2 regions of the Brevibacterium pityocampae genome follow, and region 2 is predicted to be linked to the other one. Evidence: predicted binding sites of a transcription regulator. Region 2 holds the regulator's gene; the other holds the start of a gene.
The links. Region 2 encodes HrcA, which represses chaperone genes, less so after heat shock. Its sites were predicted from a motif close to TTNGCACTCGNNNNNNNCGAGTGCNAA; they were not measured.

Region 1: the regulator HrcA is predicted to act here: its motif matches at 5,449-5,475, upstream of groES (co-chaperone GroES).

The regions. Positions count from the first base shown of each region.
Region 1 is NZ_BAABGL010000015.1:53,286-61,101, forward strand. Features, by position in the region: gene ABD883_RS10095 (resuscitation-promoting factor) at 1-795, shown strand, start outside; gene ABD883_RS10100 (ubiquitin-like domain-containing protein) at 1,010-2,233, shown strand; gene ABD883_RS10105 (formate/nitrite transporter family protein) at 2,324-3,166, shown strand; gene ABD883_RS10110 (AMP-binding protein) at 3,243-4,841, opposite strand; gene groES (co-chaperone GroES) at 5,673-5,966, shown strand; gene groL (chaperonin GroEL) at 6,028-7,620, shown strand.
Region 2 is NZ_BAABGL010000018.1:63,865-71,680, forward strand. Features, by position in the region: gene ybeY (rRNA maturation RNase YbeY) at 1-450, opposite strand, end outside; gene ABD883_RS11580 (PhoH family protein) at 447-1,484, opposite strand; gene ABD883_RS11585 (16S rRNA (uracil(1498)-N(3))-methyltransferase) at 1,495-2,328, opposite strand; gene dnaJ (molecular chaperone DnaJ) at 2,325-3,443, opposite strand; gene hrcA (heat-inducible transcriptional repressor HrcA) at 3,458-4,468, opposite strand; gene ABD883_RS11600 (DUF3097 domain-containing protein) at 4,612-5,481, shown strand; gene ABD883_RS11605 (DUF4870 domain-containing protein) at 5,630-6,400, shown strand; gene ABD883_RS11610 (DUF4870 domain-containing protein) at 6,567-7,139, shown strand; gene hemW (radical SAM family heme chaperone HemW) at 7,153-7,816, opposite strand, start outside.

The DNA.
Region 1 (7,816 bases), on a different contig from region 2:
GCCGCCACTGTGTCCGAAGTCCTCTCCGAGGCCGGCATCGAGGTGGCCGGCGAGGACATCGTTTCCGCGCCGCTCACCGCCCCGGTCACCGACGGGCAGGTGCTCGACGTGCTCCGCGTGAAGTCGGAGACCAAGTCCGTCGAGGAGAAGATCGAGAAGAAGACCACCGTCAAGGAGTCCGCATCGCTCGACCGCGGTGAGACCAAGGTCGAGGAGAAGGGCAAGGATGGCGTGCGCGAGGTCGTGTACGACATCCGCACCGTCGACGGCGCCGAGGTCAAGAAGGAGAAGGTCTCGGAGAAGGTCGTCGCCGAGCCCGTCGATGCGGTCGTCGTCAAGGGCACCCGAGCGCCCGAGCCCACACCGGCCCCCGAGCGGGATTCGAGCTCGGACTCGAAGAAGGACTCCCAGGACTCGACCGGCGGTTCGGAGAAGAAGAAGGACTCCCAGGACTCGACCGGCGGTTCGGAGAAGAAGAAGGATTCCTCGAAGAAGACGGACTCCGACGAGGGCGGCAACTCCGGCAAGAAGGCCCCGGACGTCGATGACGGCAGCGTGTGGGACCGCCTCGCGCAGTGCGAGTCCGGCGGCAACTGGTCGATCAACACCGGCAACAGCTACTACGGCGGCCTGCAGTTCAGCTCGCAGACCTGGAAGGGATTCGGCGGTGGGAAGTACGCCCCCAACGCCCACCAGGCCACCCGCGAGCAGCAGATCGACATCGCCAAGAAGGTCCAGAAGCAGCAGGGCTGGGGCGCCTGGCCGGCCTGCACCCGCAAACTCGGGATCCGCTGAGCGGACCCGGAACACTTCCCCGCAGCCCGGAGCTGCTGAGCGCCACGGCACGACTGCACCACCGAGCACAACAGCACCACCGAGCACCACCGCACCACTGAGCACGACGACGGAACACGAACGCACCGCCCGCGGGCACCTCGGCAGGGGCCGCGCGGAGCACGGAAGCGCGACCCGGTGAGCGATCCTCACCGAGCGCATCTGGAGGAGACACATGGACATGCTGCGCAACCGCAAGGTTCAGATCGCCGGACAGGCAGTGATCATCACCGCCCTCGTCGGCGGCACCGGTGCGTTCGTCGCGCTGAACAAGTCGGTCAACCTCACCGTCGACGGGCAGTCCGAGCAGGTGCGCACCTTCGGCTCCTCGGTGGGCGACGTGCTCGCCGCGCAGGGCCTCGAGGTCGATGAGCGCGACGCCGTGCAGCCGGGTGCCGACACCCGGATCGAGCGCGACATGAACATCGTGCTCAACACCGCCAAGGACCTCGACCTCACCATCGACGGCGTGCCCGTCGAGGAGTGGACCACCGCCAACACCGTCGGCCAGGCACTGGCCGACCTGGGTGTCGAGGCCGAGGGCGCCGAGGTGTCCCTGCCGCTCGACGAGACCCTCACCGAGGACGGCGCCGCGTTCGAGGTCGTCACCCCCAAGGGTGTGACCGTGGTGGCCGACGGCGAGCAGAAGGTCGTCAACGCCACGACGACGACCGTGTCCGAGGTGCTCGCCGAGGCCGGCGTCGAGGTCTCCGGTGAGGACATCGTGTCCGCGCCGCTCACCTCCCCGGTCACCGATGGGCAGGTGCTCGACGTGCTCCGCGTGAAGTCGGAGACGAAGGCGGTCGAGGAGAAGATCGAGAAGAAGACCACCGTCAAGGAATCCGCATCGCTCGACCGCGGTGAGACGAAGGTCGAGGAGAAGGGCAAGGACGGCGTCCGCGAGGTCGTCTACGACATCCGCACCGTCGACGGCGCCGAGGTCAAGAAGGAGAAGGTCTCGGAGAAGGTCGTCGCCGAGCCCGTCGACGCAGTCGTCGTCAAGGGCACCCGCGCGCCCGAGCCCACACCGGCCGAGGACTCCTCCACCGGCGGCGGCTCCGATTCCGGGTCGTCCGAAGACTCCGGCTCCAGCGGCTCCGGCTCCAGCGGCTCCGGCTCCGGGAATTCCGGCGGCACGATGAGCAAGCAGGAGATCATCGACATGCTCGGCGGCCCCGGCACCCGCTGGTACAAGATCGTCAAGTGCGAGTCGGAGTTCAACCCGCGTGCCGTCAACCAGCAGAACCGGGCGCACTTCGGGCTCTTCCAGTTCAAGCTCGCCACCTGGCAGTCGGTGGGCGGCAAGGGCAACCCGGTCGACGCCAGCCCGCAGGAGCAGTTCAAGCGCGCCAAGATCCTCCAGGAGAAGGCCGGCTGGGGACAGTGGGCCTGCGCCTGAGCGACTGACCCCGCGTCCGCGGTATGTGCTGCGGACTCCCGACTCCCTCGGCCCGGCACGCATGTGCCGGGCCGATAGTCTGTGCGCATGGTGGATCAGCAGGCACAGCGCGAACGGATGGGCGACACCGACCTCGACATCGAGGAGGAGCTGCTCGGCGAAGCGGCATTCACGGTGACCGAGGGCACCGAGCGTCTCAACCGGACGTGGATCGAGCTCGTCGTCACCGGGCTGTTCGGCGGCATCGACATCGGCCTCGGCATTCTCGCGATGATCCTCGTCAAGCAGGCCACCGATTCCGACATCCTCGCCGGGATGGCGTTCGGCGTCGGTCTGCTCGCGCTGAAGATGGCCCACTCGGAGCTCTTCACCGAGGAGTTCCTGCTGCCGATCAACGCGATCGTCGCCGGGCAGGGGACGTGGACCCAGCTGTTCCGGCTGTGGTCGGTCACCCTCGTGTGCAATCTGGCCGGCGGTTTCGTCTTCGCCTGGCTCACCGTGCTCGCGCTGCCGGACTACCACGACACCCTCATCGACACCGCCTACGGCTATCTCTACCCCGAATCCGTGGGGACGATGATCGGGCTCTCCCTGCTCGCCGGCGCGACGATCACGCTCTCGACGCGCATGCAGCAGGGGACCTCGAACGACGTCGTCGTCGCGCTCATCTGCATGATCTCCGGGCTGCTCGTGATCGGCCTCGGCATGCTCCACGGCGCGCTCAACGCGATCGTGATCTTCGGCGCGATGCTCGCCGGCGCATCCGTCACCGTGGGGGACTTCCTGTCGTGGTTCGTCGTCGTCATCCCTCTCAACATGCTCGGCGGGCTGCTGATCATCACCCTGCCGCGCCTGCTGCGCACCCGCCGCATCCTCTCCGCGGTGCGCCGCGGTGACCTCTCGCTCGAGGACCTCGAGAAGGAAGCGAGCTGAGGGGCCGGGCGGGGCTGCCCAGGGGCGGATCGAGCGGCCCGGAGATCCGGTAGGCCCGACCCGCCCAGCCGTCCGGTCAGCCGATCGAGCGGTCGCGGCCCTCCCAGTGCGGGGCGCGCAGCGCCTTCTTGTCGATCTTGCCGAACGGCGTCTGCGGCAGCTCGGCGACGAACTCGACGGTCTTGGGGCGGGCGTAGTTCGCGAGCTTGTCCCGGCTGAACTCGATGAGGGCGGCATCGGTGAGGGGCGCCTCGGGCACGGTGCGGGCGACGATGATGGCGTGGACGGCCTCGCCCCAGTCCGGGTGCGGGACCCCGATCACCGCGGCCTGCGCCACCTGCGGGTGGCCGGCGAGCACGTCCTCGACCTCGCGGGAGTAGACGTTGAAGCCGCCGGAGATGATCATGTCATTGCGGCGGTCCTTGAGGTAGACGTAGCCGTCGGCGTCCATCACGCCCATGTCGCCGGTGCGGACCCACCCGTCCCAGAACTTCTCCGCCGTGGCCTCCGGGTTGCCGACGTACTCGGTGAGCGCGAACGGCGTCTTCACCGTGATCTCGCCGAGCTCGCCGAGCGGCAGCTCCGCACCGGTGTCGTCGGTGACCTTGACGAAGGTGAAGAGCGTCGGGTTGCCGCACGAGGCGAGGAGGTGCGGGCGCGCGGGGTCGTGGTCGAGCTTGGACAGGCGGGTGCAGAACTGCGGCGCCTCGGTCTGGCCGAACAGCTGGATGAACACCTGACCGAAGATCCGCAGGCCGTGCTCCAGGCGGGTGGGCGACATCGGGGCGGCGCCGTAGACGATCGTGCGCAGGCGCAGATCGGGGAGCTCGTTGAGGGCGTCGATGATGTCGAGCACCCGATAGATCATCGTCGGGACCATGAAGGTCCAGGTGATGCCCTCCTCGATGAGGAGATCGACGACGCGCTGGGCGTCGAAGGCCGCGAGGATGCGCACGGTGGCGCCGCGGCCGATCCCGGCGAGCGCGAGGGCGCCGGCGGCGTGGGCGAGCGGGGACATGACGAGCATCTGCTCGCCGACGGCGATGTCCGCCTCGATCATCTGGATGTAGAACGCGGCGGCCGCCGAGCGGCGGGTGTGGGCGACCGCCTTGGGCCGACCGGTGGTGCCGCCGGTGAAGTTGAGCTGGGATCGGACGTCCGGGTCGGCCGGGATCTCGCCGGCCCGCGGGGTGTAGTCGGCTCCCGGGACCTCGGGGAAGGGGATCGCGCCGGGGATCGTGCGGCCGGCCGGATCGGAGAGCTGGACGATCCGCGGGCGGCCGGGGGTGGTGGTGCCGGCGGGGGCCTCGGGGTTGCTGGCGAGGCGCTCGGCGAGCGCGCTGCCGAGCTCGTAGTCGGTGATGACGACGGAGGCGCCGGCGAACTCGAGCTGGTAGAGCACGGTGTCGAGCGCGGACATGTAGTTCGCCGGGGTCTTCACCGCGCCGAGCCGGGCGACGGCGGTGTCGAAGACGATCCATTCGGCGCGGTTGCCCGCGTACATCGCGACGACGTCACCGGGGCCGACGCCGAGCTCGCGGAGCAGATCGATCGTGGCGTCCGACCAGGCCCAGATGTCGCGATAGGTGAACTCGCGGTCGTCCTCGCGGACGGCGGGGCGGGTGGCGTGGATCCGGAACGAGTGCTCGTAGATCTCGGCGGGCGTGGTGAACATGGGGCCTCCAAACGACTGTGTTCAGCGGTGACGGGTGGTGCGTGCGGCGGTGCGGGTGCTCGTGGACGGGGGCTCCGCCCGGCGGGCGAGCGCGAGCTGAGGCAACGTGCCCGGTGACCGGGCCGGCACCTCGGCGACAGAATCAGTGAATGATCGCTAGGGTGATTTTAGACCAGGTGTCAAGGGCGCGCACTATGGTGTCCACGCGCAGGAGAGCGGTTCGCGCCACCGGGTCCTCGGCTCCATCACGCTTCTCGCTGCCTCGCGGTTCTGCCTGCATCGCGGTTCTGCCTGCATCGCGCTTCTGGACGCATCACGACCTCCGAAGGGCCCATTCGCGGGCGGTGGGTGATAGAACTCCTGCCGGAACTGCAAACTCCCGCGAAAACAGGTCTGTTCGAGTGGGCGGCTGCAGGAATCGCGGGAGTCTCCAGCCCCAGACTCGTTCCGGTCGCGCTTTCAGGTCAGGCGTGCGACGGAGTCTGCAGTGCCGGCTGCAGCCTTGACGGGCAGGGCAAAGGCCCCCATCGTCTCAGGCCCCGCCGGCCCGACCGCAGGTCCTCGCGACCCTGTTCCCTGTGGGCCGACTCAAAATCCGACACTCGATCTGGCACTCGAGTTGACCGAGTGCCAACCCCGTCCTAGAGTCGAATTAGCACAGCACACCAGTGAGTGCTAACAGGACTCAGAAACGGCTCCGGCCACTCGGCACCCGCGACGACGAGAGGTCGACCGGACGTCCACCGGTCACGCGCGCACCGTGCGCGTGCCCGTCGGACGCCCCCGGATCTGAGAATTCGGAACGACTACACACGAAGGAGAGTGCCGAACATGTCGGTCTCCATCAAGCCGCTCGAAGATCGGCTCGTCATCCGTCAGGTCGAGGCCGAGCAGACCACTGCTTCCGGTCTCGTCATCCCCGACACCGCCAAGGAGAAGCCCCAGGAGGGCGAGGTCGTCGCTGTGGGCCCCGGCCGCGTCGCCGACAATGGCAACCGCGTCCCGCTCGACGTCAACGTCGGCGACAAGGTCATCTACTCCAAGTACGGCGGCACCGAGGTCAAGTACCAGGGCGAGGAGTACCTCGTCCTCTCGGCGCGCGACGTGCTCGCCGTCATCGGCTGAACCGCTTCCGACCGGATTCCATCCGCTCACCGGATTCCACCAATCTCTAAGGAAGTGACGTATGCCCAAGACTCTGCAGTTCGATGATGACGCCCGCAAGGCGCTCGAGCGCGGCGTGGACGTCCTCGCCAACACCGTCAAGGTGACGCTCGGCCCGCGCGGCCGCAACGTCGTGCTCGACAAGCAGTGGGGTGCGCCCACCATCACCAACGATGGTGTGACCATCGCCCGCGAGGTCGAGCTCGACGACCCGTACGAGAACCTCGGCGCCCAGCTCGCCAAGGAAGTCGCCACCAAGACCAACGACGTCGCCGGCGACGGCACCACCACCGCGACCGTGCTCGCCCAGGCCCTCGTCCACGAGGGACTGCGCAACGTGGCCGCCGGTGCCGCCCCCGGCCAGCTCAAGATCGGCATCGAGAAGGCCGTCGACGCCGTCGAGGAGCAGCTGAAGAAGATCGCCCGCGAGGTGGCCGACTCCCAGGAGATCGCCCACGTCGCAGCCCTGTCCGCCCAGTCGCAGGAGATCGGCGAGCTCATCGCCGAGGCCTTCGACAAGGTCGGCAAGGACGGCGTCATCACGATCGACGAGAGCCAGGCCTCCTCGGTCGAGCTCGAGTTCACCGAAGGCATGCAGTTCGACAAGGGCTTCCTGTCTCCGTACTTCGTGACCGACGCCGATCGTCAGGAAGCCGTCCTCAGCGATCCCTACATCCTCATCAACCAGGGTAAGATCTCGAACATCCAGGACCTGCTCCCGGTGCTCGAGAAGGTGCAGCAGGCCGGCAAGCCGCTGTTCATCGTGGCCGAGGACATCGAGGGCGAGGCCCTGTCCACCCTCGTGGTCAACAAGATCCGCGGCATCCTCAACGTCGCCGCGGTCAAGGCCCCGGGCTTCGGCGATCGTCGCAAGGCGATCCTCGAGGACCTCGCCGTCCTCACCGGCGGCCAGGTCATCACCGCGGACATGGGCATGAAGCTCGACCAGGTGACCCTGGATCAGCTCGGCAGCGCCCGCACCGTGACGATCACCAAGGACAACACCACCGTCATCGACGGTGCGGGGTCCGATGACGACGTCGCCGGCCGGGTCGCCCAGATCCGCGCCGAGGTGGCCAACACCGATTCCGACTGGGATCGGGAGAAGCTGCAGGAACGCCTGGCGAAGCTCGCCGGCGGAGTCGCCGTCATCAAGGTCGGCGCCGCCACCGAGGTGGAGCTCAAGGAGCGCAAGCACCGCGTCGAGGACGCCGTGTCCGCGACCCGTGCCGCCATCGAGGAGGGCGTCGTGGCAGGCGGAGGCTCCGCTCTCGTCCACGCCGTCAAGGCGATCGAGGGCACCGACCTCGGCCTGAGCGATGACGCCGCCACCGGTGTCGCCATCCTCCGCAAGGCCGTCGTCGAGCCGCTCCGCTGGATCGCCGAGAACGCCGGCCAGGACGGCTACGTCGTGGCCTCCAAGGTCGCCGAGCTCGAGTCCGGCCAGGGCTACAACGCCGCGACCGGCGAGTACGGCGACCTCATCGGCGCCGGCATCATCGACCCGGTCAAGGTGACCCGTTCGGCGCTGCGCAACGCGGCCTCGATCGCGGCCCTCGTGCTCACCACCGAGACCCTCGTGGTCGAGAAGAAGGAAGAGGAGGACGACGACTGATCGTCGCCCCCGACACCCTTCGGTGATCACCGCACGGTGATGCGCCTGCGGGCCCGGAACTGCGGTTCCGGGCCCGCAGTGCATTCACCGGCGGCCGGCGGGCGGTGGGCAAAGGCGACGGCCTGCGGCCGGTGGCTGCCGGCTGGTGGGCAAGGGCGGCGGTCGGCGGCGGGCGGCGGGCGGCGGCCGGCGGGCA
Region 2 (7,816 bases):
GCCCGGCTCCCTCTCGGAGAACCAGGTGAGGAGGAGGTGGCGCTGCAGACCGAACATCTCCTCCTTCTCCGCCGGCTCCCCGTGGTCGTAGCCCATGAGGTGGAGCAGGCCGTGGACGGTGAGGAGGAGGACCTCGTCGTGCAGGGTGTGCCCGGCGCGCTGCGCCTGCTCGGCGGCGACGGCGGGGCAGATGACGATGTCGCCGAGCGTGCCCTCGGCATCCGTGTCCCCGGGCCGCAGCTCGTCCATCGGGAAGGACATGACGTCGGTGGGGCCGGGCAGGTCCATCCACTCGACGTGGAGCTCGCTCATCGCCTCCTCGGAGGCGAACCGGACGTACACCTCGGCGGCGGGGTGGATGCCCATCCGCTCGAGCACGTGCGCGGTGAGCTCCTCGACCTCGCGGAGCGCGATGTCGTAATCGGTCTCGTTGCCGATCTCGACGCTCATCCCCTGCTGCCCTTCCGGGACCGGCCGGGCGCGGACTCCTCCGCGGCGGACCACAGGTCGTAGGCGTCGACGATCGCCGACACGAGGCTGTGGCGCACGACGTCCTTGCTCGTGAGCTCGCAGAAGGCGATGTCGTCGACCCCGGAGAGGATGTCGCGGACGACCTTGAGGCCGCTCCGGGTGCCGCCGGGCAGGTCGATCTGCGTGGCGTCGCCGGTGACGACCATCCGGGAGTTGAAGCCGAGCCGGGTGAGGAACATCTTCATCTGCTCCGGCGTCGTGTTCTGCGCCTCGTCGAGGATGACGAACGCATCGTTGAGGGTGCGCCCGCGCATGTAGGCCAGCGGCGCGACCTCGATCGTCCCGGAGTCGAGGAGCAGCCGGATCCGGTCGGGCTCGATCATGTCGTGGAGCGCATCGTAGAGCGGCCGCACGTAGGGGTCGATCTTCTCGTTGAGGGTGCCGGGGAGGAAGCCGAGCTTCTCGCCGGCCTCGACCGCCGGGCGGGTGAGGATGATCCGGGACACGTCCTTGTGCTGGAGCGCGTTGACCGCCATCGCCATCGCGAGGTACGTCTTGCCGGTGCCGGCCGGTCCCACGCCGAAGGTGATGGTGTGGGTGCGGATCGCGTTGACGTACTGGTGCTGGCCGAAGGTCTTGGGCCGCACGGTGCGCCCGCGGGAGGACAGGATGTTCTCGCCGAGCACCTCGGACGCCGAGGCGCCGGGCACCTCCATCCGGTGCACCCGCCCGACGGTCTCCTCGTCGATCCGGTGGCCGGCGGCCACGAGCTTCTTGAGCTCGCCGATCGTCGTGACGAGCGCGTCGACGTCGTCAGTCGGGCCCTCGAGCGTGAGGTCGCGCTCCCGGCAGTGGATGTCGACGTCGGGTGCGAGCTCCTCGAGCACCCGGAGGTTCGCCTCGGCGGGGCCGAAGAGCGCGACGAGATCGATGCCCTCGGGCACGGAGAGCCGGACCTTCGACGGGAGGGATGCGGGGTTCAGGGGGTGTCCTTTCGCTGCGGCGGTGTCCACCGGCGACAGTCTATCGGGTCGCGCCGGGACCGGCAGGGGCCGCGGGCCCGGCACCGGGCTCGGAATCGACGGCGGGCTCGGAACCGACATGAGCATCGGCCCAGCGCCCGAGGAGCATCTGGCACAGGGCGAGGCCGACGGGGCCGGCCGAGGAGGTCCGCAGCACGGTGTCGCCGAGGCGCACCGGCACCGCGCCGGCCTCGGTGCACGCCGCGATCTCCTCCGGGGCGATCCCGCCCTCCGGTCCGACGACGAGGACGATCCGTGCGGTGTCCGCCGGGCGCCGGGCGAGTGCGGTGGGCAGATGCACCGCGGCCTCCTCATGGAGCACGAGGACGTGGTCACCGGGGGCGAACGCAGTGGTCAGCCCGGTGCCGCGGGCGAGCCCGGCGAGCTCGGGAATGCGGCTGCGGCGGGCCTGGAGGGTCGCCGCGCGCAGCGTGTTCTCCCATCTCTGGATCATCTTCGCCTGCTTCTTCGCCGGCCAGTCGGCGATCGAGCGCTGCGCCGCCCACGGGACGACGGCGTCGACGCCGACCTCGGTCGCGGCCTCGATCGCCTGGAGGTCGCGGTCCTGCTTGGCGAGCCCCTGGACGAGCATAAGGCCGGGTGCCGGCTCCGGGTCCCGGGTGCATGCGGTGACCTCGACGGTGAGCGCATCCGGTGCGGCCGCCGTGATCGTGCCGGTGATCCGCAGGCCGCGGCCGTCGACGAGCTGGAGGGGTTCGCCGGTGCGCATCCGGCGCACGCGGACTGCGTGGCCGGCCACGTCGGGCCCGCACGCCACCCGCTCGCCCACCGGTGTCGGGGCGAGCCCGTCGGCGAGGTAGACAGGGAGGCTCACCGGCCGGCGAACCTCTCCCGGATCCGGCTGAAGCGGCTCTTCGACTGCTCGCCGACGATCGCCTCGGGCTCGACCTCGTCGCGCGCCTCGGCGAGCTGCTCGAGCAGCTCCCGCTGCCGGGCGTCGAGCTTGTTCGGCGTCTGCACGACGACGGTGACGAGCATGTCCCCGCGCGAGGAGTGCCGCAGGCGGGTGGCCCCGAGACCGGGCAGGCGCTTGACGGTGCCGGACTGGAGACCGGGCTCGATCTCGATCGTCTGCACGCCGTCGAAGGTCTCGAGCTGGACCGCGGAGCCCAGGGCGGCAGCGGTCATCGGGACGGTGAGCATGCACCGCAGGTGGTCGCCGTCGCGGGTGAAGACCGGGTGGTCGATCACCCGGATCTCGAGGTAGAGGTCACCGGGCGGTCCCCCGCCCGGACCCACCTCGCCCTGCCCGGCGAGCTTGATGCGCACGCCGTCGGACACGCCGGCGGGGATCCGCACGGGCAGTGAGCGCTCCGCTCGGACGCGGCCGTCGCCGCCGCAGCTCGTGCACGGGTCGGTGATGCGGGTGCCGTAGCCGCCGCAGTTGTTGCAGGTCTGATTGGTGACCATCTGGCCGAGCAGGGTGCGGGTCATCTGCTGAATGCTGCCGGTGCCGTGGCACAGCGAGCAGGTCTCCGCCGAGGTGCCCGGCCGGGCACCGTCGCCGTCGCAGGTCCCGCACACCTCGGCGGTGACGATCTCGACGGTCTCGGTGTCGCCGAAGACGGCCGTCTCGAGGTCGATCTCGACCTCGATGAGCGCGTCCTTGCCGCGCCGCTGCCGGGAGGCCGGCTGCGTGCGCCCTGCCCCGCCCATGCCGCCGCCGAAGAACGTCTCGAACAGGTCGGAGAAGCCGCCGAAGTCGCCGCCCCCGAATCCCTGCCCGGAGCCGGAGCCGCCGAGGTCGTAGTTCTGCCGCTTGTTCGGATCCGAGAGGATCTCGTAGGCGACGGCGACCTCCTTGAACTCGGCCTCGTGCCCCGGGTTGACGTCGGGGTGGAGCTTCCGGGCGAGCCTCCGGTAGGCCTTCTTGATCTCGTCGGGGGTGGCGTCGCGGTCGACGCCCAGGGTTGCGTAATGATCGCTCACTCAGAGTCCTTTGCTTATTCCGAGAGGATGACGGAGACGTACTTGGCGACGGCGCGCACGGCGGCCATCGTGGTCGGGTAGTCCATGCGGGTGGGGCCGAGGACGGCGAGCTTCGCCTCGGAGTCGTCGGTGCCGTAGCCGGTGGCCACGACCGAGGTGCTCGCGAAGGACTCGACCGGGTTCTCCCGGCCGATCCGCACGCTCACACGCCCGGTCTCCGCGACCATCGAGGTCAGCAGCTTGAGGAGCACGACCTGCTCCTCGAAGGCCTCGAGCAGGGGGCCGATGTGCGCTCCGAGGTCCCGCCCGGAGCGGGCCAGGTTCGCGGTGCCGGCCATGACGAGCCGGTCCTGCCGGGTCGAGCGGGCGAGATCGGTGACGACCTCGCTGATCGCGGCGGCGACGTCCCGCAGCCCCGGCGGCACGCTCACCGTGTCGCAGGCCGCCGCGACCCGGTCGAGCCGGGTGCGGTGGAGGACCTCGTTGAACGCATCGCGCAGCAGGGCGATGTCGGTCTCGCCGAGCGGCATCCCGGAGTCGACGATCCGCTGCTCGACCTGTCCGGAGTCGGTGATGAGGACGACGAGCAGGCGGTGCGGGGCGATGTCGACGAGCTCGAGGTGGCGCACCTGGGAGGTCGTGGCCATGGGGTACTGGACGACGGCGACCTGGTGCGTGAGCGAGGCGAGGAGGCGGACCGTGCGGTCGAGCATGTCGTCGATGTCGACGGGGCGCTCGATGATCCGTGCGATCGCCCGCTTCTCCGCCGCGGACAGCGGCTTGACCTCGTCGAGCCGGTCGACGAACATCCGGTAGCCCTTGTCGGTGGGGATGCGCCCGGCCGAGGTGTGCGGCTGCGCGATGAGCCCCTCCTGCTCGAGGGCGACCATGTCGTTGCGGATCGTCGCCGAGGACACCTCGAGGCCGTGGCGCTCGACGAGCGCCTTGGATCCGACGGGCTCGTTCGTCGCGACGTAGTCCTCGACGATGGCCCGCAGCACGCGGGCGCGGCGGCCGTCATTCATCGCGCTCCCCCTGTCCGGCTCCCGTTCGACTGCTCGATTCTTCGGCTTTCGACTGTCTGGCACTCCACATGTTCGAGTGCCAATCCTACGCCTGTGGGCGGGTGAGTCCCAAAACCCGGGTGCGGGCGACCTACAGTGGCCTGATGACCTATTCCGACCCCTACGGCCGTGATGTGCTCTCCGCCTCCTCCCCCCGCGCCCGGCGCCGTCCGGAGTCCCGCGAGGTGCCCGTCGCCCCGGGCCTCGTCGTCGAGGATGCAGGGAGCGGCTGGGTGGGCGCGGTCGTCGGCTTCGAGAAGACGAGCGCCGGCCACGTCGTCCACCTCGAGGACCGGCGCGGACGCACGCGCCCGTTCCCGCTCGGCCCGGGCTACCTCATCGACGGCTCCCCCGTGCGCCTCGTCCGCCCCGTCCCGCGCACCCGAGCTCCCGGCCGCACCGCCTCGGGCTCGGTGGCCGTGCCCGAGGCGCGCGCCCGGGTGGCCCGGGGCTCGCGGATCTGGGTCGAGGGCAAGCACGACGCGGAGCTCGTGGAGAAGATCTGGGGCGACGACCTGCGGGTCGAGGGAGTCGTCGTCGAACCGCTCGGCGGGCTCGACGACGTGGCCGACCGGCTCGTCGAGTTCGGTCCCGATGCCGCGCACCGGGTCGGCGTCCTCGCCGACCACCTCGTGGCCGGCTCGAAGGAGATGCGGATCGCCGAGGCGGTGACCCGGGATCCGCGCTACGCCGGTGTCGTGCACTTCATCGGCCACCCCTACGTCGACATCTGGCAGGCCGTCCGCCCGGCCGTCGTCGGGATCGCCGCGTGGCCCGAGGTGCCGCGCGGGGAGGACTGGAAGACCGGGGTGCTCCGCCGCATCGGCTGGCCGGCCTCGGACCACCGGGACGTCGCGCGCGCCTGGCAGCGGATCCTGCGCTCGGTGAGCACGATCGCCGACGTCGACCCCGCGCTCTCCGGTCGGGTCGAGGAGCTCATCGACTTCGTCACGGTCGAGCCCGGAGCGCACTGAGGGGTTCTCGCAGGCTGCTCCCACACCCGTGCGCGGACCGCGGTGTGGCCGAATCGGAACACCCGGAGAATGCGCCGGGCGGCCCGGTGGCATAGCGTAGGGACGTATCGCATCCGTGCGCGCCGCTTCGGAAAGGAAGTCCCCCAGCATGTCGCAGCAGCCCTACGGCCAGGATCCCGGCCGTCCCATGCCCCCCACCTACACCTCCGGCCAGCAGCAGCCCTACGGCTCGCAGCCGCAGGGCGGAGCGGCCTACGGATCACAGCCCCAGCAGCCGTACGGCTCGCAGCAGCCGGCGTACGGCTCCCAGCCGCAGGGTGGGGCCTACGGGTCCCAGCCCCAGGGCGGCGGCGCCTATGGCTCCCAGCCGCAGCAGTCCTACGGCTCCCAGCCGCAGGGCGGAGCGGCCTACGGCTCCCAGCCCCAGTCCTACGGTCAGCAGCAGGCCTACGGCCAGCAGCAGTCCTACGGGCAGCCGGCCATGGGCGGGCTCCAGCAGAGCCGCCCGCCGGGCCCGGGCCTGCGCCACCCGCTGCCCCCGCAGGCCTACGGCCCCGGGTCGCAGAACTTCTGGCAGCCCACCGAGTCGGAGCGCTCGGCGGCGATGTGGACCCACCTCGGCACGCTGCTCATCGGCTGGCTCATGCCGCTCATCATGTTCATCATGAAGAAGGACGAGTCCGCGTTCGTCCGCGAGCACGCCCGCCAGTCGCTCAACGCACAGATCATGAACGCGATCCTGTGCTACGGCATCATGCTCATCAGCCTGCCGCTGATGCTCGTTTTCATCGGCTTCATCACGTTCTGGCTCGCGTTCATCCCGCCGATCATCTACATCGTCTTCGAGATCATCGCCGCCGTCGCCGCGAACAAGGGCGAGGGCTACAAGATCCCGATGAAGGCCGACATGGTCAAGTGACCTGTCGCGCCCCCGCACGCGCCCCGCACCGGATCACCGGAGCGGGGCGCGCGTGCGTCCTGGACCCGGCTAACGCCCCGTACCCGATGTTCCGGACCTGCAACCGGCACCCATGGCACCGGCCCACCGTGGCGGCGTAGTCTCGGAGCAGACGAAAGGAATCCCCGTGGCATACCCGCCCCCGCACGGACACGTCCCGCCCCAGCCGCAGTTCCCGCAGCACGGTCAGCCTCAGCAGGGCCCGTATCAGCAGCATCCCCAGCAGCCCCCGTACCAGCAGCCCATGCGCCCGCCGCCGGGGTCCGCCCGCGCCGGGGTCCCGCTGCGCGGCCCGCATCCGGTCGGCGCGTACGGACCGGGTTCGGCCCGCTACTGGAACGCCGATCCCGACGAGCGGCAGATGGGGATGTTCGCCCACCTCGGCGGGCTGCTCACCGGCTTCATCACCCCGCTCATCATCTACGTCCTCAAGAAGGACGAGTCGCCCTTCATCCGCGACCAGGCGCGCCACTCCCTCAACGCCCAGATCAGCTATGTCATCTGGACGGTCGCCGCGCTGGTGGTGTTCAGCGTCGTCGGGTTCGTCCTCGCGCTCGTGACATTCGGGCTCGGGCTCTTCCTCATGTACGCCGGCTTCCTGCCGCTCATCGCGCTCCTGGCGTTCGAGATCATCGCCTGCATCAAGGCCAACGAGGGTGAGGGCTACCGGATCCCGTTCTCCCTCGACCTCGTCAAGTGATCACCGGCTCACCTCAGTCGAGGTGGTCGGTGAGCACGCGCACGAGGTGATCGGCGAGCAGTCGGCCGGTCAGGGTGGGCCGCCACTGCCCGCGCGCGGCTGCACCGGGCTCGAGCAGCCCGCTCGCCTCGAACTCCGCGACCGCGCTCCGGGCACCTGCCGGCAGCGAGTCCGGCGGGAGCCCGTCGCGGATCCGGGCGGCGAGCATGATCCGCTCGATCTCGCGCGTGGGCCCATCGAGCACCTCGCGTCCGATCGCCGGGGACTGCCCGGCGCGCAGGCGATCGGCCCAGGCCCGGGGATGCTTGGCGTTCCAGAACCGGGTGCCGCCGATGTGCGAATGCGCCCCGGCCCCGTAGCCCCACCAATCGGCGTTGTGCCAGTAGGCGAGGTTGTGACGGCACCGGTGCTCATCGCCGCGGGCCCAGTTGCTCACCTCGTACCAGTCGTAGCCGGCGGCGGCGAGCAGTGAGTCGGCGAGTTCGTATTTGTCGGCGAGGTCGTCCTCGTCGGGCATCGGCAGCTCCCCGCGGCGCACCTGCATGCCCATCCGGGTGCCCGGTTCGACGATGAGCGAATAGGCGGAGATGTGGTCGGGGGTGCAGGCGAGCGCGGCCTCGAGCGAGGTCCGCCAGTCGGCGAGCGATTCTCCCGGCGTGCCGTAGATGAGGTCGAGG